DNA from 2 places in the Shewanella sp. 10N.286.51.B2 genome. Region 1 is predicted to be linked to the other one. Evidence: predicted binding sites of a transcription regulator. Region 1 holds the regulator's gene; the other holds the start of a gene.

Evidence for each region. The regulator sigma-54, encoded in region 1, starts transcription at its own class of promoters, with help from an activator protein. The targets are predictions, from matches to a motif close to GTTGGCACGNNNNTNGNNT.
Region 2: the regulator sigma-54 is predicted to act here: its motif matches at 8,315-8,333, upstream of AB4140_RS09115 (LruC domain-containing protein).

What each region holds. Positions count from the first base shown of each region.
Region 1 covers NZ_JBFRKH010000014.1:146,456-157,084, reverse strand. The annotation lists gene mgtE (magnesium transporter) at 1-1,192, opposite strand, end outside; gene AB4140_RS04275 (HPr family phosphocarrier protein) at 1,391-1,663, opposite strand; gene rapZ (RNase adapter RapZ) at 1,689-2,537, opposite strand; gene ptsN (PTS IIA-like nitrogen regulatory protein PtsN) at 2,534-2,977, opposite strand; gene hpf (ribosome hibernation promoting factor) at 2,980-3,267, opposite strand; gene AB4140_RS04255 (RNA polymerase factor sigma-54) at 3,291-4,775, opposite strand; gene lptB (LPS export ABC transporter ATP-binding protein) at 4,910-5,641, opposite strand; gene lptA (lipopolysaccharide transport periplasmic protein LptA) at 5,641-6,351, opposite strand; gene lptC (LPS export ABC transporter periplasmic protein LptC) at 6,338-6,898, opposite strand; gene kdsC (3-deoxy-manno-octulosonate-8-phosphatase KdsC) at 6,895-7,461, opposite strand; gene AB4140_RS04230 (KpsF/GutQ family sugar-phosphate isomerase) at 7,463-8,440, opposite strand; gene AB4140_RS04225 (calcium/sodium antiporter) at 8,509-9,471, opposite strand; gene AB4140_RS04220 (ATP-binding cassette domain-containing protein) at 9,655-10,482, shown strand; gene mlaE (lipid asymmetry maintenance ABC transporter permease subunit MlaE) at 10,469-10,629, shown strand, end outside.
Region 2 covers NZ_JBFRKH010000033.1:5,486-16,114, forward strand. The annotation lists gene AB4140_RS09085 (hypothetical protein) at 1-420, opposite strand, end outside; gene AB4140_RS09090 (alpha/beta hydrolase) at 535-1,431, opposite strand; gene ubiA (4-hydroxybenzoate octaprenyltransferase) at 1,467-2,357, opposite strand; gene uvrD (DNA helicase II) at 2,474-4,642, opposite strand; gene AB4140_RS09105 (RidA family protein) at 4,785-5,138, opposite strand; gene AB4140_RS09110 (hypothetical protein) at 5,325-5,999, opposite strand; gene AB4140_RS09115 (LruC domain-containing protein) at 6,069-8,273, opposite strand; gene AB4140_RS09120 (GNAT family N-acetyltransferase) at 9,521-9,943, shown strand; gene AB4140_RS09125 (glycosyltransferase) at 9,975-10,629, opposite strand, start outside.

The sequences.
Region 1 (10,629 bases):
CGCCGCCAATGAGACCGCCCAGTGCCATATCACCTTTCCATAGCCACACTGCAAAGAAGACCAGTACCGACCACATGAGGCCATTAAGAAAACCAATGGCTAATTCTTTACCGATAAGCCAACGGGAGTTACTTTGGCCAATATGACCCAAGGCGATACCACGAATAACCAGAGCTAAGGTTTGATTGCCTGCCACACCGCCCATACTAGGGACAATAGTCATTAAAATCGCGATGGTGGCAAATTGCTCTAACGTGCCTTCAAACATATTACTTACTGATGCAGCAAGTAAGGCGGCAAACAAGTTAATGGTAAGCCATAGCGAGCGTCTGAAGGTGCTTTTCATTACGGGGCCAAAGGTATCTTCATCGTCATCCATACCCGCCATCCCCATCATTGAGTGTTCGGCGTCTTCACGAATAACATCGACCACATCATCAATGGTAATACGGCCTAATAATTTTTGCGCTTCATCTACCACTGGGGCCGAAATCCAGTCATGGCGTTCAAATAATTGCGCCACTTCATTATCAGGCATGTCCACAGGGATGCTTTCTAATTCAGGATCCATGATGCTGCGAATGGTTGAATTAGGATCACAAGTGAGTAGATCGGCAAGGCGCACCCCACCAAGCACATGATCGTTGCGATCAACCACATATAAGGTATCTGTGGTATCGGGTAAGTTGCCGCGCTGGCGCAAATAGCGTAATACCACATCAATATTAACGTCAGGACGCAAAGTGACCGTATCAGTATTCATGATACTGCCAGCGGTGTCATCAGGGTATGACAGTGCTTGTTCGACGCGATGGCGGTCTTGACTGCTCATGGATTGCAGTACTTTTTTATAAACAGCATCTGGCAAACTTCTTAAGATGTAAGCCAAGTCATCGGTATCCATCCCAGAGGTGGCTTGGGCTACTTTTTCTGGGGTCATAGCGCTGATGAGTGAATCTTTTAACTCTTCACCGAGTTCTTCTAGGATTTCACCCGCTTGCTCATGATCAATCAGTTGCCATAACACTTGACGAGTTTTCGGCGGTGATGATTCAAGAATTAATGCGACATCGGAGGCGGCCATGTCATGAAGCATATTTCTGACATGAACAAACATACCGCTACCTAATGCTTGTGTAAGCTGATTAAGACGTTGTTCGGTCAGTTCGCTGTCGATGACTTCAATACCCATTGGCTACTCCTGAAAAGACGATGATGAAATGTTAACTTAACTCACCGGAAAGAATGAAGAAATTTCTAATATCTGATGGCTTGATGCGCAATTCATAAATACGCTAATACTGCTTGGTGGTGTGTTGAGTATAGCTAATAAAATAATGGTAAAGGTGAGTCGCTGTGTTTCCTTGGAGATGTTACTGGGCGCAGGCGGTTAGCTTTCTTCGTCAAATTTATCGTTGATTAACTTGCATACGGCCTCAAGGGCTTTTTCTGCATCACGGCCTTGAGCTTCAACAGTAATGATTTTACCAATGCCACTTTCTAACATTAATAACCCCAATACACTGGCAGCACTGGCTTGTTTCTCACCTTGGATAAGGGTGATAGTTGCGTCAAACTCGGTAGCTAAAATTGCCAATTTAGTCGCCGCTCGCGCATGCAAGCCTAGCTTGTTACTGATGGTAATTTGCTTTGAATAGGCCACCGTTTTGGCTGGCGTTGTGGTTAGCTTATTCAATGCCAAGCTCTCTATGGCGGGCGCTGACTTTGTGCTTAGAGTTGTTGAAACGTTTAGCGAGCTGATCGGCAATATAAACCGAACGGTGCTGACCGCCAGTACAACCAATGGCAATGGTCAGGTAGCTGCGGTTATTACGCTCTAAATGTGGCATCCAAGTGTCAAAAAGGTTTTCAATTTGCCAGATAAACTTATTCACCAAAGGCTGTCGCTCTAAGAACTCTTGCACGGGCGCATCTAGGCCTGTGTAGGGCCTTAACTCAAGCTCCCAGTGCGGATTCGGTAAAAAGCGCACATCAAACATAAAGTCTGCTTCAGCCGGCATGCCATGCTTAAAGCCAAATGACTCAAAATGTACCACTAATTCTTTATCAACACTGCCTAGCAAGATTTGCCGAACATGATCGCTCAATTCGTAGATATTAGTTTGCGAGGTGTCGATATAGTGATCAACCATTTTGGCTATGGGTTCGAGTAACCGCCCCTCAAGCTTAATGGCTTCTTGTAACGAAATTTGATTCTTAGACAGTGGGTGTAATCGGCGGGTCTCACTAAAACGCTTCAGTAACACTTTATCGTTGGCGTTTAAAAAGAAACTGGTAATGCTGGTATCGTCAGACAGTAAAGCAATTTGCTCTTTGAGTACTTTGCCTTGCTCTTCGATATTACGCACATCGACGCTAATGGCGACAAGCTCGTTACTATCTTTAAGCTGTTCAAGCAGGCTGCCAATCAGTGGCAGTGGCAGGTTATCAACACAGTAATAACCTAAATCTTCAAGCACTCTCAGTGCGACTGATTTTCCTGAACCTGAACGTCCCGATACGATGACAAGTTTCATGCAGTAATAACCTGATAAAGTTCTGTAGCGTCATGACTCTTTCGAAGTCGTTTAAGTATCAATTTATCACTGAGTTTCTCTGCCATGCTAGATAATGTGCTTAGGTGTTGCTGGCACTGATCTGCAGGTACAAGAAGCGCAAATAAAATATCTACAGGTTGCTTGTCTATGGCATCAAAGGCGATTGGCTCTTCGCATTTGATTAAAATAGCAATGGGTTCTTCGATATTATCTAAGCGCCCATGTGGAATTGCTATGCCATTTCCTATACCTGTACTGCCCATTTTTTCACGCGCTATTAGACTTTCAAAAATAGCCTGTGAAGAAAGGGTTGGGTACTGGGCAGCCATTAAATTGCTGATTAATTCCAGTACCTTTTTCTTACTGCCCGGAGTGGCACAGGTAGTGCACGCCGGCTGCAGGATGGTACGAAGTTCCATCGTTAATGCTTAGTGAGTTTCTCTTTATGTTTAATTACCTGACGGTCTAGCTTATCTATCAGGGCGTCTATTGCCACATACATATCAGCGTTACGCGATACAGCAAACACTTCACCGCCTTTTAGGTGCAGTTTGGCTTCGGCAATCTGTTGTAGCTTTTGAACATCGAGCACAACGTGAACATTATTGATCTGTTCGAAGTGTCGTTCAAGCTTTGAAAATTTTGTTTGCACGTATTCCCGTAAAGATTGAGTTATTTCAATATGGTTTCCAGTCAGGTTAATTTGCATAGGTCATCCTCCAATAACAAAAGTTATAAGCTTTTGCGTTGGTTTGAGGGAGGGATGAGCATTGCCTCTCGATATTTGGCTATCGTACGTCGAGCAACGTTAATCCCTTGTTCAGCCAATAGTGTCGCCATTTTACTATCACTAAGAGGCTTTTTCGGGTTTTCTGCAGCTACGAGCTTTTTAATAAATGCGCGAATTGCTGTAGAAGAGCATTCTCCACCATCATCGGTACTTACATGGCTTGAGAAAAAATATTTTAGTTCAAAAAGTCCACGGGGGGTATGCATGTATTTTTGGGTCGTGACCCGTGAAATGGTCGACTCGTGCATTTCAACCGCTTCAGCAATATCATTGAGCACCATCGGCTTCATGGCTTCTTCACCGAACTCAAAGAAACCTTGCTGAAATTGTACGATACAGTTAGCCACTTTTAGTAAGGTTTCATTACGGCTATCGATGCTTTTGATAAACCATTTGGCTTCTTGTAAATGACCACGAATAAATTGGCTGTCAGCTTGGCTTGAACCGCCTTTGGCCATAGCTGCATATTGCTGATTAACGCCAATTTTAGGCATGTTATCGGGATTTAGCTCGACCACCCAGCGACCATTCTTTTTAAGTACAGTAACATCAGGAATGACGTACTCATCTTTAATGGGGGTAATTTGCAAGCCTGGACGTGGATTGAGCGTTTGAATAAATTCAATGGCTTCACGTAAATCATCTTCTTTAAGCTTGGTTTTACGCATCAGTAACCTAAAGTCACGACCGGCGATTAAATCAAGATGATCTTTAATCAGTAACTTAACATTATCTATGCAAGGAATTTCATTAGGGTATTGGCCTAATTGAATTAATAGACACTCACTTAAATCTCGCGCTGCAATGCCGACGGGATCGAAGTGTTGTACCCGTTTAAGTACAGCTTCAACTTCATCGAGTTCGATATCGTCAGTGCCTAAGGATTGCAAAATGTCTTCAACGCTCTGGGTGAGGTAACCGCGCTCATCAATGGCATCAATAATGGCGGTTGCAATCACCAAGTCATTTTCAGAAAAGGGAGTGAGGTTTTTTTGCCATTCAAGATGCTCATACAAGCCTTCACTGGTTTCGCCTTGAAACGGCATATCATTACCGCTCGATACTGCGCCAGAGCCAGAAGTCGGCGAGGCGGTATACACCTCATCCCATGTGGTATCCATAGGGAGTTCTTCAGGCATAGAATCTTTAGTGAGCGATTCAGTGGTATCAACCGTTGAGGTGTCTTTTTCTATGGTGACTTGGCTATTATCACTAAAATCGGTGTCAGTTTGCAGGGCGTTTTCTTTTACGGGCTCTTTGGCTTTAGTGAATTCGTCTTCAAGCTCTAATAGCGGGTTTGAATCAAGTGCTTGTTGAATTTCTTGCTGTAGCTCCAATGAGGAAAGTTGCAATAAGCGAATCGCTTGTTGCAACTGTGGGGTCATGGTTAAGTGTTGACCCATTTTGAGTTGGAGTGAGGCTTTCATGTACCGCTTGTCCCTAATTGAATTACATCATCGCGACGAACAGTGTGGGCGCTAGTTTATGATCCTAGAAAAATAGACTAGATTAAGGTTTGTTGTTGGCCGCGAATGCCATACTAAAAACTGAATAGTGCTAACTATAGCTTGAATTGTTCACCTAAGTATACCGACCTAACTTGCTGATTGACTAAGATCTCAGCAGGTGTTCCTTCAGCAATCAAGTTTCCGTGACTCACAATATATGCTCGCTCACACACATCAAGTGTTTCACGGACATTATGGTCGGTAATTAGCACCCCTAAACCACGGCTTTTAAGTTGTTGAATAATTTTCTTGATGTCGATTACTGAGATAGGATCTACCCCTGCAAAAGGTTCATCTAATAAAATAAACTTAGGATTTGCCGCTAATGCGCGTGCAATTTCAACTCGGCGACGCTCACCTCCCGATAACGCCATACCTTGGCTATCACGGATATGAGTTATGTTAAATTCTTCTAATAAATGTTCCAGTTCTTCAATGCGCTGCTCATTTGATAAGCTTTTGCGAGTTTGAAGCACTGCCATTATATTATCGTGTACTGTGAGCTTACGAAAAATACTGGCTTCTTGAGGTAAGTAGCCAATGCCTTTTCGGGCGCGCAAATGCATTGGATCTGCGGTTAAATCATCTTCATCGATCAGAATGCGGCCCTTATCACTTTTGACTAGGCCTACGACCATATAAAAGGTGGTGGTTTTACCCGCACCATTAGGGCCAAGTAAGCCAACAATTTGGCCGGTTTTTACCGTCAGGCTGACATCTTTTACTACCTGGCGACTTTTATAACTCTTAGCGAGATTTTCAGCGGTTAACGTAATTTGGGTCATTAGTCATTTTGCTCAGCTGCTGGGGCTGACAATGTCGCCTGCGCCTCAGCGTTAAGTGATTCAGTTACTTCGGGTGTTTCAGTTGAGTTCACAGCCTCTACAGCAGATAAATTGTTGTTTTCAATTATAGCTGGTGGCGTGTCATCACCGGGTTTAGCGCTGTCTGGTAAATGTGGTTGCTCATCTTTTTTCTTTTCAGAATCAATCAAGTCTGGGTGACTTTCTGGTTGAAAAATAGTGATAACCCGATCTTCACCAGTACCGGTGCTTTCAGCAATTAACTGCTGCTTTTCAATGTTGTAGCTAATTAGGTTACCAGTAACCTGGCTGCCAGCTTGGTCCAATTTAGCATTACCCGTTAAGGTTAAAATGCTAGTGGCAAGCTCATATTTAATTTCATCGGCACTGGCAGTACCAATACGGCCATCATCTAACTCTTGGGAAAATGTCGCAGGGTTACCTGTGGCAACCATGGTTTTTTGGGTGCCGCTTTCGGTGCCAAATGCGCGTAATTCGTCGGCATTAATGTTAATCGACCCTTGAGTCACATTAACTGGGCCATAGAAGATGACCTGATTGTTTTTTATGTCAGCTTTTTGGCTCACAGCTGCGACTTTAAGCTCTTGCTGTAAATCGCCTTCTTTTGCATAGGCGCTGGCAATACTGACTACACTGAGTAGTGAGGCAATCAAAAGTTTACTTTGCTTCATACGTTCCTTCTACTTGACTTAAAAGTTCAAGTTCTTGAGCATTTAAATCAGCATACAGGCCTAAACCTTGTATATTAAAATCTGACCCAGTAACAAAAATTTGTCTATCTGAGGTCAAAATCATGGTGTTCATATCGAGTGCCAACATGGTGGTTGTCAAAGATTGTAATGGCTCGTCGATGTTTATTGCATCAATAATAACATTATTTTCTAAAACTACTTTGCCTGTTTCATTATTCAGCTTGCCTAAATCTGCGCTTAATTGCCATTCGGCTTCACCATTTTCAGGATAAATAAGGTAGACAGGCTCAGTAAACATGGTTTCATTACTTTGCTGAAAGTGCTCCATGTATTTCGCTGAGACTCGGCTTTGCACTAAACCTTGCTCATTAAATTCAGTGGTGCGTAAGTCATTGGCGATAAAATCAGGGCGAGCAGGGGCAGGCAATTTACTTGCCTCCATCTGACTACGTTTAATTTGTACTTGCCAATAAAGGACTAAGGCTGCGCCAAAAAATCCGATAATAGCGAAGGTCACTCGGCTCATATACTCATTCCGTGGGCATTTTCAAACTTATCTTGGCTAAGTAATAGCAAATCGGTGAGTTCACGTAATGCGCCATTTCCGCCGTTAATGGTGGTGGTCATATGGCAATGTTGTTTAACATAAGGATGGCCATCAGCCACACAAACTGCAAGGCCAACCTGTTTCATCACAGGTAAGTCAACCATGTCATCACCAATATAGGCGACTTCATCTGGGCTAACGCCATAGGTATCTAACAGGCTTTGGTAAGGCACTAGTTTATCATCAACACCTTGATAAATATGAGTGACACCTAAAGCGGTCATTCTATTTTCCACAATGGCAGATTTACGCCCGGTTATCACAGCAACATGAATATTACTGGTTAAAATAGAGCGAATGCCATAACCATCACGGGTATGAAATGCTTTTAACTCTTCCCCTGCATTACTTAAATAAATACGGCCATCGGAAAATACCCCATCGACATCGCAAATAAGCAGCTTAATTTTTTTGGCTTTTTGCCAAACATCATCAGAGATTGGGCCGTAAAAACCTTGGTGCAGTGTTTCGTGTAATGACATGTTAAATGACTCCAGCTTTAACCATATCGAGCATGTTAAGTGCGCCGACTGGGCGTTGGTTCTCGTCTACGACAATTAAACCGTTAATACTTTTTTCTTCCATAATCTGTAATGCTTGCGCGGCTAAAATACCTGGGCTGATGGTAATGCAGTTGGTTGTCATTACATCGGCAATAGCGGTAGTACGCAGGTTCACTTCAGCATCGATGACGCGGCGTAAATCACCGTCAGTAAAGATCCCGACTAGCTTGTCTGCATTATCGATCACTGCAGTCATACCTAAACCTTTATTTGAGATCTCATATAGGGTTTCAGTAATGCAGAGCTCACTTTTCACCTGTGGAATATCAGCGCCTTTGTGCATTACATCGCTGACTTTAAGTAATAGTTTACGACCTAAAGATCCACCAGGGTGGGATAGGGCGAAATCATCACGGGTAAAGCCTTTCGCTTGCAATAATGCTACGGCCAAGGCGTCACCCATCACCAAGGTTGCGGTAGTGCTTGATGTTGGTGCTAGCCCTAATGGGCAGGCCTCTTCAGGCACTTCAATACATAAATGCAGTTTAGATAGCTTGGCCATATTGGATTCTGGTTTACCCGTAATCGCGATTACCGGGACCCCCATGCGCTGTATAACGGGCATTAAGGTGAGAATTTCACTGGCTTCACCAGAATTTGATATGGCTAAAATAATATCATTTTTTGCCAGAGCGCCTAAGTCGCCATGGCTTGCTTCGCCAGGGTGAACAAAAAATGCAGGCGTGCCTGTGCTGGCGAGTGTGGCAGAAATCTTATTGCCAATGTGGCCAGATTTGCCCATGCCCATGACAATGACTTTGCCTTTACATTCTAAAATGAGTTCACAGGCTTGGCCAAACTCGTCTGAGTCTACATATTGATAAAGGTTATCTAATGCTGCCTTTTCAATATCAATGACTTGACGACCCCATTGGCGCAATTGTGTTTGTTCTGTCATATGTATCTCTCTATTGTCCAAAGCGATTTCGGGTTACGCTTTGGTGAGTCACACATCTTTATGCCCCATTATTGTGATTGAAATAAGACAACTTGGTACGCAATAAAGACGATTAATAAAAGGGCTCCATGCCAGCGAGTAAGCTGCTTTTTAGCGCCACTCGATAATACCAGTACTGCTAATGCGGTGCTGGTTGCTAGTACCATGTAAAAATCTCGACCGCTTGCATTTATGTCGATTTCACCTGGGGCAATCAGCCCTGGAATGGCCAGCACTGCTAAAATATTAAAAATGTTTGAGCCAACAATATTACCAATCGCGAGGTCGTCTTCTTTTTTTAGGACGCCAGCGATGCATGCTGCTAGTTCCGGTAAACTGGTGCCAATGGCAATAATGGTCAAGCCGATGACCAGATCTGACAAGCCAAATGTCTTGGCAATGCCTACCGCGCCAGTCACCATCCAGTCTGCCGAGAGTGGCAATAACACCATACCAACAATGATCCAGATAATAGCATGTAATGTGGGTACATTTTTAGGGATCTCTGCGTCAGACTCATCAGCTAGGACATCTTTTTTCTTATTTCGCATCGCGCTCCAAATGAAATAGCCCATCAAGGCGAAAAATGCGATTAATAATACCCCACCTTCAACACGGGTGAGCATGCCGTCGTGAATAAGGTAGCCAGCTAATACGGTTGCCGCAATCATGATTGGAATTTCACGCTTTAAGGTTTCTGAGCGAACTGAAATAGCCCCAAACAATGCGGTAACCCCTAATATCAAGGTGATGTTAGCCACGTTTGAGCCGAGCACGTTACCAATTGCAGTATCGCTCATGCCTTCCATTGATGCGGTGGCAGCAACCAGCATTTCTGGCGCTGAGCTGCCCATGGCCACAATGGTTAAACCGATTAACATTGGTGGCAGGCCTAAGTTTCTAGCAAAGGCGGCTGCTCCGTAAACAAAGCGATCTGCGCTCCAAACTAATGCGCCCAATCCGACGATGAGCATCATGATATTAAAAAGCATCTTGTTCCAATTATTTGAGTTATGGCGATATTTTTGTCAGATATTAACAAAAATCGTCGCTATTGCGAAAATTGTTAGGGATTGTAACGCATGGTGATTGATTTGTTGTAGGTTCTTACACAATTTCGTACACTTCAGCTCTACATCTCGTTCTCTAGGAAGGCTATTATTTCCTCTATAGACATGTCTACTCCAAGTTTAGAGCCCACTAGGTCAGCCCTTGTAGAAGTTAAGAACATGGGCTTTAGCCGAGGGACTAAGGTTATCTTTGATGATATCAGTCTCAGCATTCCAACTGGCAAAGTGACCGCCATTATGGGGCCAAGTGGCATAGGTAAAACCACCTTACTTAAACTTATCGGCGGTCAATTAACCCCTGATAGTGGTGAGGTGCTTTTTGCTGGGCAAAACATTCACCAACTGAAGCGGCAACAATTATTTGAGCAGCGAAAGCGCATGAGTATGTTGTTTCAAAGTGGGGCGCTTTTTACCGATATGAATGTGTTTGATAATGTGGCGTTTGCCCTGCGTGAGCACTCAGGGTTAGCTGAAACTATTATTCGTAAGATTGTGTTGATGAAGCTGCAAGCCGTGGGGCTGCGGGGCGCCGCTCTGATGATGCCCAATGAGTTATCCGGCGGCATGCAGCGCCGAGTTGCATTGGCGCGGGCGATAGCACTTGAGCCTGAAATGATTTTGTATGACGAGCCTTTCGCCGGTCAAGATCCTATTTCGATGGCGGTGCTGGTGAAATTGATTGGCGAATTATCTGAAACATTGAGGCTGACTTCGGTGGTCGTGTCCCACGATGTGGATGCAGTATTGAGTATTGCCGACTATGTTTATGTTATCGCCGAGAAAAAAGTAATCGCTTCAGGCACGCCTGCTGAATTACGGGCTTCAACCAATCCACAAATTGAGCAATTTATTCATGGAGCACCCGATGGGCCGGTGGCTTTTCATTATCCAGCTGAAGACTATCAACAGGAGATGTTAAGTGGACGTGATTAACTTTATCAGTAATATTGGCCGCTTTGCTTTGGATTTTATTTCAGGTCTAGGCCGAGCAGGGCTGATGTTATGGGGCGCTATTGCCCGTTGGCCGAATGTTAAAAAAGATATTGGCTTAATCACCAAGCAAGTTTATGTGTTGGGTGT
Region 2 (10,629 bases), on a different contig from region 1:
TGCGTATACCTCAACCGCACTCACTCGTGGATCGCCCTTTACCTTTCTGACCTTCAATAAGCCACGAATAATAGTAAACACTAAGTAAGCTTCAATGATCAATAACACCCCAACAATGGGGTAGCGTAGCCAAGCGACAAATTCAAAATAGTCAGCGATATCTGCCGGAAAACTTAACCTCGCCACCAAGCTGCTGGTACTTAAAATAATAATCAGCTTCCACCATTTCTGGCTGCCTTTTTTGATAATGCAGTACCAATATGCCAACGGTATTAAGCCAAAGTAGCCGATAGCGATAAGGCTTAGTCTTAGCTCGTCATTAGCAGTCGCTAGGGATTCTGGGGTTAACTGCACGCCAATAGTAAACAGTACTATCGCAAAGGCTAAAAACAGCAGTCGGTACTTAACTATGGGTCTCATATAACAATCCTTGTTATTGTTCTATAACTTAAAATTATGTTTATAACTTATGTTTATGGCATAGGTTTATTGCTTAAATGTCTTATTTTTTGATAGAACTATTATTGCGCCTAATCAGTGACCACTAACCCCCGTTTTAGCATCAAACAGCCAGTCTAAGCCATAGATCGCCGACATCGGAAACGCCATACTGTGATTGGCTACAGGCATTAGCATTAACTTGGCATTGATACCTGAACCATTAGCTGCAGTTAAGCGATTTTTTTGTTGTAGCAGCTGATAAAATGACTTGGCATCTGCCACCATATCTTGCCCAAACTCGCTGTTTTCTGCCGTTTCTAACTCTCCGACACCAATAAATACATTGGCATTTATTGATTTAGTGATAAATTCCGGCTCGCGAAATTGCTTTAGTAACTGCTGGTTATCAAACCAAAATGGCGGACTCGCCAGTACATAGTTATTAAATAATGCGGGCTTATTACGTAAGATATAGGCGCCAAACAAGCCCCCTAACGCATGGCCAACATAGGTGTTTTGCCATGGCTGAGTGCGATAATGCTGATTCATATAAGGGATAATTTTATTGGCAAACAACTGCATGTGGCGCTGGGCCTCACCGGTGGCTTGGGTTCTGTTAGTATCAACTGACGGGGTGTAATCACGCATACGACTTGCTGCGGGGCTGCGGCCTTGCTGTCCTGATACAGCCACTAAAATAGCCTGCTGCATATCAGTACGGTCCATAGACAAACGAGTCACACCCGAGACCACTTGCAAGCTGTACACAGCATCAGTCATATAAATAACCGGATAACTTTTTAGCTTATCAATTTGGTTATAGCTATTGGGCAGTTTGATATAAAGATTATAGGTGCGATCGCTATCCTCTACCTCAACCACTGTGGTATTCGGTATGGTAAAGCTTGCAAACGCGGCGGGCACCGCGCTTAAAAAGAGGCTACAGCATACGATACTGCGAAAAAGTATCATAAAGCGAGAAATGGTCATCAGCTATCCTTGTTGATGTAATTTTTCGCCCTATTCTACGCACTTATTGAAGAAAATAAATAATCTGCGCTCAATGCCATAAATAAAGCAAATCCGGCCCAGTTATTATTTAGAAAAGCCTTAAAACATGGCGCGCGTTCGCGGCCATAAATAAGCCATTGCTGATAACTGCTAAAGGCAATAAAGGTGCTAATGCCAATGCCATACAATAACCCACGTTCAGCAGACCAACCGGCCATAATAAAACACCCTAGGGCCGCTAACTGAAACGCGGCAATCCATTGGCGGTCGTATCGGCCAAATAAAATGGCTGTAGATTTAATGCCGACTTTTAAGTCATCATCTCTATCAACCATGGCATACATGGTGTCGTAAGCTACCGTCCAACACCAATTGGCAACAAATAACCACCAAGCTTCCATGGGCACATAACCTAGCTGCGCAGCGTAGGCCATAGGAATTGACCAGCTCCACACTATGCCTAAAAACATTTGCGGCATATTGGTTACCCGTTTCATAAACGGGTACATGATGGTTAAGATAATGCCGACAACCGATAGTTTTACCACTAGCGGATTTAAAAATAATACTAAGCTAAACGCGATTAATGCCATCACCACAAATAATATCAGCGCTTCCTTACTGCTGATTTCACCTGAGGCTAAAGGCCGCATCTTAGTGCGCTCAACATGGGCATCAAGTTTTCGATCTGCAAAGTCGTTAATCACGCAACCACAAGCACGCATAACGACCACCCCTAGCATAAAGATGATCAACACCTTCACATCAGGCATGCCACCCGCTGCAAGCAATAACGCCATTAAACACGGCCACATTAGCAACAAGGTACCAATGGGCCTATCAAGGCGCGTTAAGCGTTTATAAACCGATATTTTTTGTTGTAACGTCCATGAGACTGCTGACATGGTTTACTTCACTCCTGCAGTTGAAGTTGTATCACTTCTTATTTGTCATCTCGCATAACCCACGAGTGACTTTATTATTTCGCTTAGAATTATGTCCGCTCTAGTAAAAAATTACCCTAACACGCTTCAAGTTTTGCCAATGAAACCAGTAACCATTTGCTACCAAAGTCTGTAAAACTGACTTGAACACGCGCTTTATCTGCTGTGCCTTCAAAATCTGTCACTATGCCTTGGCCAAATTTAAAGTGTTTTACTTTTTGACCCACTTTAAAGCCACTGTCATTGGCAATAGATTGTCTTGGCACATTAAAACGGCTGCTCATTTTAGGCGCTGACACTGACGCTTTCATGCGAATTTCTTCAACATACTGGCTGGGGATTTCACCAATAAAACGCGATGGACTGGCATAGTCCTCACGGCCATAAATGCGGCGTGACTCAGCATAACTGATATACAATTTTTGCATCGCACGGGTCATGCCTACATAACAAAGACGGCGTTCTTCATCTAAACGATCACCTTCATCTAATGCCATTTTACTTGGAAAAATACCTTCCTCAACCCCAGCCATAAACACCACTGGGAACTCCAAGCCTTTAGCTGAATGCAAGGTCATTAGCTGCACGGCATCGGTAAACTTGTCTGCTTGGCCTTCGCCCGCTTCTAATGCTGCGTGAGATAAAAAGGCATTTAGCTCGCCCATATCTTCAAGTTCTTCTGGCATTTCAAAACTGCGGGCAGCGGTGACCAGCTCATTTAAGTTTTCGACTCGTGATTGGGCTTTTTCGCCTTTTTCGGCTTCGTACATAGCCCGTAGCCCTGAACGGTCAATGACCTTGTCGGCCATACCATATAGACTCATATCGGCAGTATCAGTGCGCATGCCAATCACTAAATCCATAAAGCCATTCACGGCATTGGCAGCGCGGCCAGTAAGGACTTTTTCTTCAATTAAGCGCAAGCTTGCCTGCCACATAGTCATTTCTTGCTGACGTGCGGTTGAGCGAATGATATCAAGGGTACGATTACCAATACCGCGAGTTGGGGTGTTAACCACCCGTTCAAAAGCAGCATCATCATTTTGATTATTGATAAGACGCATATAACCCATGGCATCTTTAATCTCTTGGCGCTCGAAGAAACGCAGGCCACCGTAAATTCGGTAAGCTAGCCCTTTATGGAGTAAGGCTTCTTCTAATACTCGCGACTGGGCATTGGAGCGGTATAAAATGGCACACTCTTCTAACTTGCCGCCGTTATTTTGCCACTCAGCCATTTTGCCAACAATAAAGCGCGCTTCATCCATTTCATTAAAGGCGCAATAAACCGCAATAGGCTCACCCGCATCGTCTTCAGTCCACAGTTTTTTACCTAAACGCTCAGGGTTGTTGGCAATTAGATCATTGGACGCATTAAGGATATTGGCTGTGGAGCGATAGTTTTGCTCCAGCTTAACCGTGGTGGAACCTGGGAAATCGGTTAAGAATTTATGTAGATTCTCAACTTGGGCACCGCGCCAGCCGTATATAGATTGATCGTCATCGCCAACAATCATCACATTGGCTTCTTTGCCTGCCAGCACTCGGATCCACGCATATTGAATGGCGTTGGTATCTTGGAATTCGTCCACCAAGATATGCTTAAAGCGTTCTTGATAATGGGCTAATACATGGGGTTTATTGAGCCATAATTCATGGGCGCGCAATAAAATTTCAGCAAAATCAACAAGGCCAGCTCGGTCGCAAGATTCTTGATAAATTTTATAGATGTTTAATAAGTTTTGCTCAATAGGAAAGCCACCCGCATCGATATGCTTTGGGCGTAAGCCTTGGTCTTTTTTGCCATTAATGTAACCTTGGCACTGACGCGGCGGATATTGCTTGTCATCTAAATTGAGACTTTTAAGAATACGTTTTAATAAACGTAACTGATCGTCAGAATCAATAATTTGGAAGCTTTGGGGTAAATTGGCATCTTTAAAGTGAGTGCGCAGCAAACGATGGGCTAAACCGTGGAAAGTACCAATCCACATACGGCCCATGTTACTGCCAACCACTTTCTCAACCCGCTCACGCATTTCTGCCGCGGCTTTATTGGTAAAGGTTACCGCAAGGATAGAGTATGGACTTTGTTGTTCGACCTGCATAAGCCAAGCAATACGATGGGTTAATACCCGAGTTTTACCACTGCCTGCTCCAGCTAAAACTAACATGCTTGAAAGCGGTGCGCCCACTGCTTCACGCTGCTTTGCGTTTAGGCCGTCTAATAATGATGATACGTCCATTGGTCCTCCCAAAAATCAAGCTGGAAGTATACCAGTTCCTAGGCGGCTGCGACTAGGAACTGTAACGGATTCTTTATGGGGATTTTATTGTGATGACTTGTGAGCTAAGTAGCGGGCTGAACTAAAACCACTGCGTAGCAATTTAAGCAATCTCAGCGGCCACTACCGAGATTTCAACCAATAATGCCTCACGGGCCATTTTAGCGGCAACGCAAGCTCGAGCAGGGGCGTAACCTTCAATAACCCATGCATCCCACACCGCGTTCATTTCAGCAAAGTAAGCCATATCTTTTACGTAAATGGTTGCCGATAACATATGCTTTTTATCACTGCCCGCCTGCAGTAATAGTGCTTCGACTTTATCCAACATTGTTTGAGTTTGTTCAGTGATATCTTTGGTAGCATCTTGGCAAACTTGACCACATAAATAGATGGTGCCGTTATGTTTGACAATCCGGCTCATACGGGTTTTAGTTTCAATTCTTTCAATGCTCATGGTGCGCTCTTTTAATCTGTTAATGGCGCTATTATCAGTTAAGTCAGCTCACAATGACAACTGAGAAAATATCGCTATCCAATAACTCGCGCATTTAAGCAGGCTGTTAATCAAAAATAAAAATGCCTTGTCAGCAGTATCTGGCTAACAAGGCATAAGATTGAAATACGATTGATTATTTGAATATTAGTTAATCACTAAGACTTGTGGGTCATTGGTTAAGCTATGACTCCACTGCTGATAGATAGGCTCACTGCCATCATAAAACCATACCACTGCCATTAATGCTCGTTGATGGTTGGCCACCAATAACTCTTCAGACAATGCGCCTTCATCAAGGGCGCCACGTAATAAGCAAGATTCAAAGTTCACGCTCACTTGGGTGCCATTTTGCTGATAATCGTCACACAATGAAAAGTAACCACGCTTACTTGATGCTAGCTGCACATCAATGCTTAAAGTAAACGCCGCTTGTAGATCAAAATCGGCATCAACCACCAAGTCATCAATTGAGGTTGCTGGCGGCGTTTCTGGCTCTGTAGGTGTTTCAGGTTCCGTTGGCGTCTCAGGTGTCGTTGTCTCTGGTGTTGTATCTGTCGTGGTATCTGGTGTTGATGTCGCAGGTGTTGTCACCGCAGGCGTCGTTGCTGGTGCAGGCGAGCTATCATCGCCACCACCGCCGCCACAGGCTGTTAAAAAGCTTAATGATAGAGCCATGGCTAGGCTAGTGGCTCTTTTAGTCCCTATTTTAGTGCCTGTGTTACAAGCCGTGTTAATGCCTGTTTTCATGCCTGTGTTAATGGCATTCTTCGCTGTTAATAACGTATTTGCTGCCACTTGAGTTTGAGTTAATGTATTCATAATATTCACCTTAAAATTCCATTTCTTGCTTAAATTGATTGATTAAATTCACACTAATTACTGTCAGGGTTAATCCTTAAACAGTAGCGAGTCAGTGGCGGTCAAATACCAATAAGGTTTGGTCTCACCGCTGGCATCTGCAGCAAACTCAATAAACTCAACATAAGCGGCATCAACACGTTGTAGCTCTGCAGGGTGCTGCCATGTATCAGGCACCTCAATTGCCCAACTCATACCATTTTGGTCTTGGAAATAGTGCCCTTGTGATGCCGTTGAAGCATCGTCATGCATCCCTAAAAATCGCGTATCAAATTTATCGGTTGGTGCTTTGTTTTTCAGATGGATCTCTAATTTACGTCCTGGGTTTTTACCATCAGTAATATTCTTAGCCGCTAGGCTATGATCCGTACCTGGAGTGGCAAAAATGAATGGGTCATAGGGGAACTCAGGCATATCATCAACATGTACCGCATCAACAAACGGCACTGTCATTTGCCATGTTGCGCGGTATTGGGTGCCGCAACCCGGTTCAGTTCTGAAATATTGACAGCCATTACTCGCACTGACGTGTTGCCATAAGTCTTCAGTAAATAACAGCACCGCATTGGTTTGCCCGTCTTCAAGTGGTGAGCTGGTCTGCTTAACCCCTTGGGCGCTCCACTCAATGGCTGACTCTTGCACATTGCCGCGGCCAATATCATGTAATTGCACCGCAAAGCCATTGTGATACCAAGCGCCCATTGCCACTAATTGCGCATCAAAGCCCACGCGGCGAACCATGTCATTTTTACTGTATTGGCTAATACGTAACTGCATCACCACATCGTTCATATCAAAGTCACCTTGATAAGGGTATAAATCCTCATAAGCTAACGTGGTGTATTCTGACGATGAGGGGTAATAGCTGATAGTGATGCCGGTTTCAGTGACAGTGATTGGATAATCTTCCACTTCACCATCACTGACACCACCGGTTGGTAATAAGCTGGCCTCTGAGCTCAAACGAAAACGTGACCAGGTTGCGCCCGTTTTAGCCCAATTAGGCACGTTAATCGTCACAGTTGATGTGCCGCTACTCACTGAGCGGGCAATAATCACTTGATCTTCACTATCAAACTGACCATCTTGGCCCCAATCAATCCAGCCGTTAATATAAGCACCATCCCCTTCTACTGTGACTAATAACACCGCCTCTTCACCCACTTCAAAACCGGTTGGCATGCTGATACCATCTTCATCATCAATACCATCACTTTCATCATCAGATAACGGCGCAGGATAACCGTCGGACTCATTATCAATAACACTGCCTAATGACATGCCGGCAACCATATTATGGCGGGCACCATTTGAATCAATTAGGGTACCGTAACTGTCTGGCGCATCACCAAAATCAACATTGTCTCCCACTGGCACTTCTGCTAATGCACAACGAGCACCATCATTTGAAGAAGATGACGGCCCGTATGAAAACAACTCTGCGGTAGGGTTATCACTTTCAACGTTGACCTTATACACATTGCCATCGCCGTTGTTACTTAAATAAAGGTTGCCATTAGGGTCAAAAAACTGCGCTCCAAAGGTAAAGCTACCACTGCTTTTAGTAATAACGGTTGCTAAGGTTTCAGCGGCACCTGTTGCGGGGTCAATCTTGAGTAATTTGCCTGTGCTGCCGTTAGTCACTGCGTATAAAAAGCCGTTGCTTGGATGAAAGGCAAAATCTGTTACGTTGTAAGTGGCATTGGCTTTACTGCCAGGGACAATGTTCATTGGGTGATTATTGCCATCTAACGGCACAGTAAATAAGCCTTGGTTTTTACGGTAGCCGTACCAAACGTTTTCATTGATGGCGACATCACCTACGTAGAAGTTACCCGCTGCAGCAGCTGAGCTGTCTTTTACGATCGTTAGTGGCTCAACTTGGTAATCTTCACCCACCTTACCGACAGTGCCATGCTGATAATCCCAGCCATAAAGGTAATTATCTGTGTAGCTGAAACCAACACCATTAAATCCTTTGGTCAGTCCCATATCAGGCGACAATACCGAATAACTACCGGTACCAAGTTCAACTCCAAAGGTTTTTGGAATGCCTGCTGGCGTTTGAATAATAAATGCTTCGGTAGGACAGGCATTGAATGGCTCAGCGGCATTGGTATTAGCACTGAACAAAGCCATGCTAGTACCAATAGCAATACTGCTTAAACCAAGAATATTGATGATTTGAGAGTGAAGTGGTTTCACGTTAACTATTGTTGTGTTTAATGTTTGCATATTGGCATCTCGCTATTCGTTATCAGGATGTACTGGGGATAATGCATAGTGGATGCCAACCTTTATTACCATTTAAATACAATGGCTTACATTAAAGGCAAGATTGTATCTCAATGCTAAAATGCATTCTGCAACGCATTCTGAATTTGAGACTTTGTGATTTTTTGGGGTTGAGAATGGTTTGATCTGTATTGTTCCAAACTCCGTTTGGATTAACGTCGTGGGTTTTCCACCCACACCCGACCAAAAGGGTATCAACAGCAATACCCTCTTGGCTCACCCTGCCGCCCCTAACGAAAAATGCTGAAAAGCGCATGATTTTCGATGGGGATTGATCCAGCTTTGAACTTCGTTTGTTGCTAACTTCGGACCCTGTTTATTATAAAGAGTGAAAATGCTAACGCTTCCGACGGTGCATCCCTGCACCGCGAAAGCTATGCTCACATCCATGTGAGCATCACGCTATTTTCTTCAACGTCCTCAATTCAAATTGAGCCTTTTAGCTCTTTAAATTTTCACGAATACCGTTAAATCGAAGAGATAATAATCCCAGTGTAGATGCAGCAGCGAGCTTCCAAAACAGGGATGTTTTAGCAGAGCTTACATGGACCTTTTGATTTATATAAAGAGTGCAGCGTCTCGCAGTTGTATCTGCATAAAAGGTCGCTCTTTCACATCCATGTGATCGCGACATTCCGTTCATCCTGAACATCCCAGCGGCAGGCAATGGATTAGATTGAAGTAATGGACTTAGATAAGCTAGCCAACAAAAACTAAGTAAAACATTGAACTAGGCTCATAAGTTATATTAAGGTAGAACCACTTAAGGACAGAGTTAGCTAACCTCGAACGCAATCTTCGAGCACGCCATTTAGGGAAGAAAAAGCCATTAAATAATGATGTGCCTATCAACTCCCTTATAAAGTTTACTCTGACCACACTAGTTAAGGAGTTTTCATGGGTAGCATACATAATTACTATTTAGTTGGGTTCATGCTCTTATCCGCAATTTTAAATGCATTCATAGAAAATGAGAGTATCGGAATAAAGTTACTTTGCTTACTTTTATTATTCACAACTTTCATCTTTGCCTCTCTCTTTCATTCTTTAAAGGTTAAAGTTGCAAAAGAGAAAACGACGAACAAAGCACACATAATAAGCTGATTAATAGGAAAATTTAACTATTCACCCCTCAAAATTTTAGCCAACTATTTTTTGCCAATTAGTAGGGCTTTAGGAGATTTGCGATGATTTCATATCAATCAACAGCCGATCTTTATGCATCGGCAGATATTACATTTAAAAACATTCGCTCATATTATGAACACTATTCTGTAAATTGGGAACAGTCTAAGATACATGAGCAAATTGTTGACCTAGAAAACTGGGACATTCTTTACAACGCTTCGGTCGTGGGTGCAATTCGTTTAGCCTTTGATAATGATGGGTGTTATATCCGAGATTTACAGATTAGTGAAAAATTTCAAAATAATGGTATTGGTGCAGCAGCCCTAACAGAGTGTGAACGGTTAGCAATTAAAGCTGGTGTAAATAAACTTAGGCTACGAGTTCTCAAAATTAGTCCTGCATATCATCTATACATTAAGAATGGCTTTGAGGTAGATAAAGAAGAAGATAGGTTCTTTTATATGTCGAGAAAAATCTCCTAACAAGAAATCAATCACATTAACCATTTAACACTCAACCACGCTTATCTTCCAATAGCTGCACAAATAAGCTTTTCCATGCTTGTTGAAGCTGCAGCCATTGCTGAGTACGCCAATCATCGATTTGGGCATGCTGCTGTTTTTGACCATGATTGTCGACTTGCTCATGAACGTAAGCAGGCACATGGCTTGATAATAGAGCGCTTGATGAGTTAACACTCGATAAGTAACGCTCAATAGCATCGGCCAGTGAGTTAACAAATTGCTTATCATTTTGGCCGCCAACCTTAGCCTCAACGATATTACCCATGTTTTGCAGTTGATGCTGACGAATTTGATCCCCCAAACCATCCACATCGGTTGAGATAATGGCTTTACTCATTGCCATAGATTCAATAAATACTAAACCAAAAGGCTCCCAGCGTGATGGAATAATTACCCCGTCACATTGGTCTAAAAAGCGAGGCACATCGTCAACCTTGCCCACCAGCTTTATATTATCAAGCTGAGAAACTAACTGTTGTAGCAAAGGTAATTGCTCACCTTCACCGGCTAACAATAATCGACACGGTGACTTAACCTGATGCATGGCTTTGAGTAATAAATCAAAGCCTTTTTGTGGATGAAATCGGCCATAGGCGGCTAACACAGGAACCCTATGATTAGCGTTTTTTGGGGAGTGGCTTTTG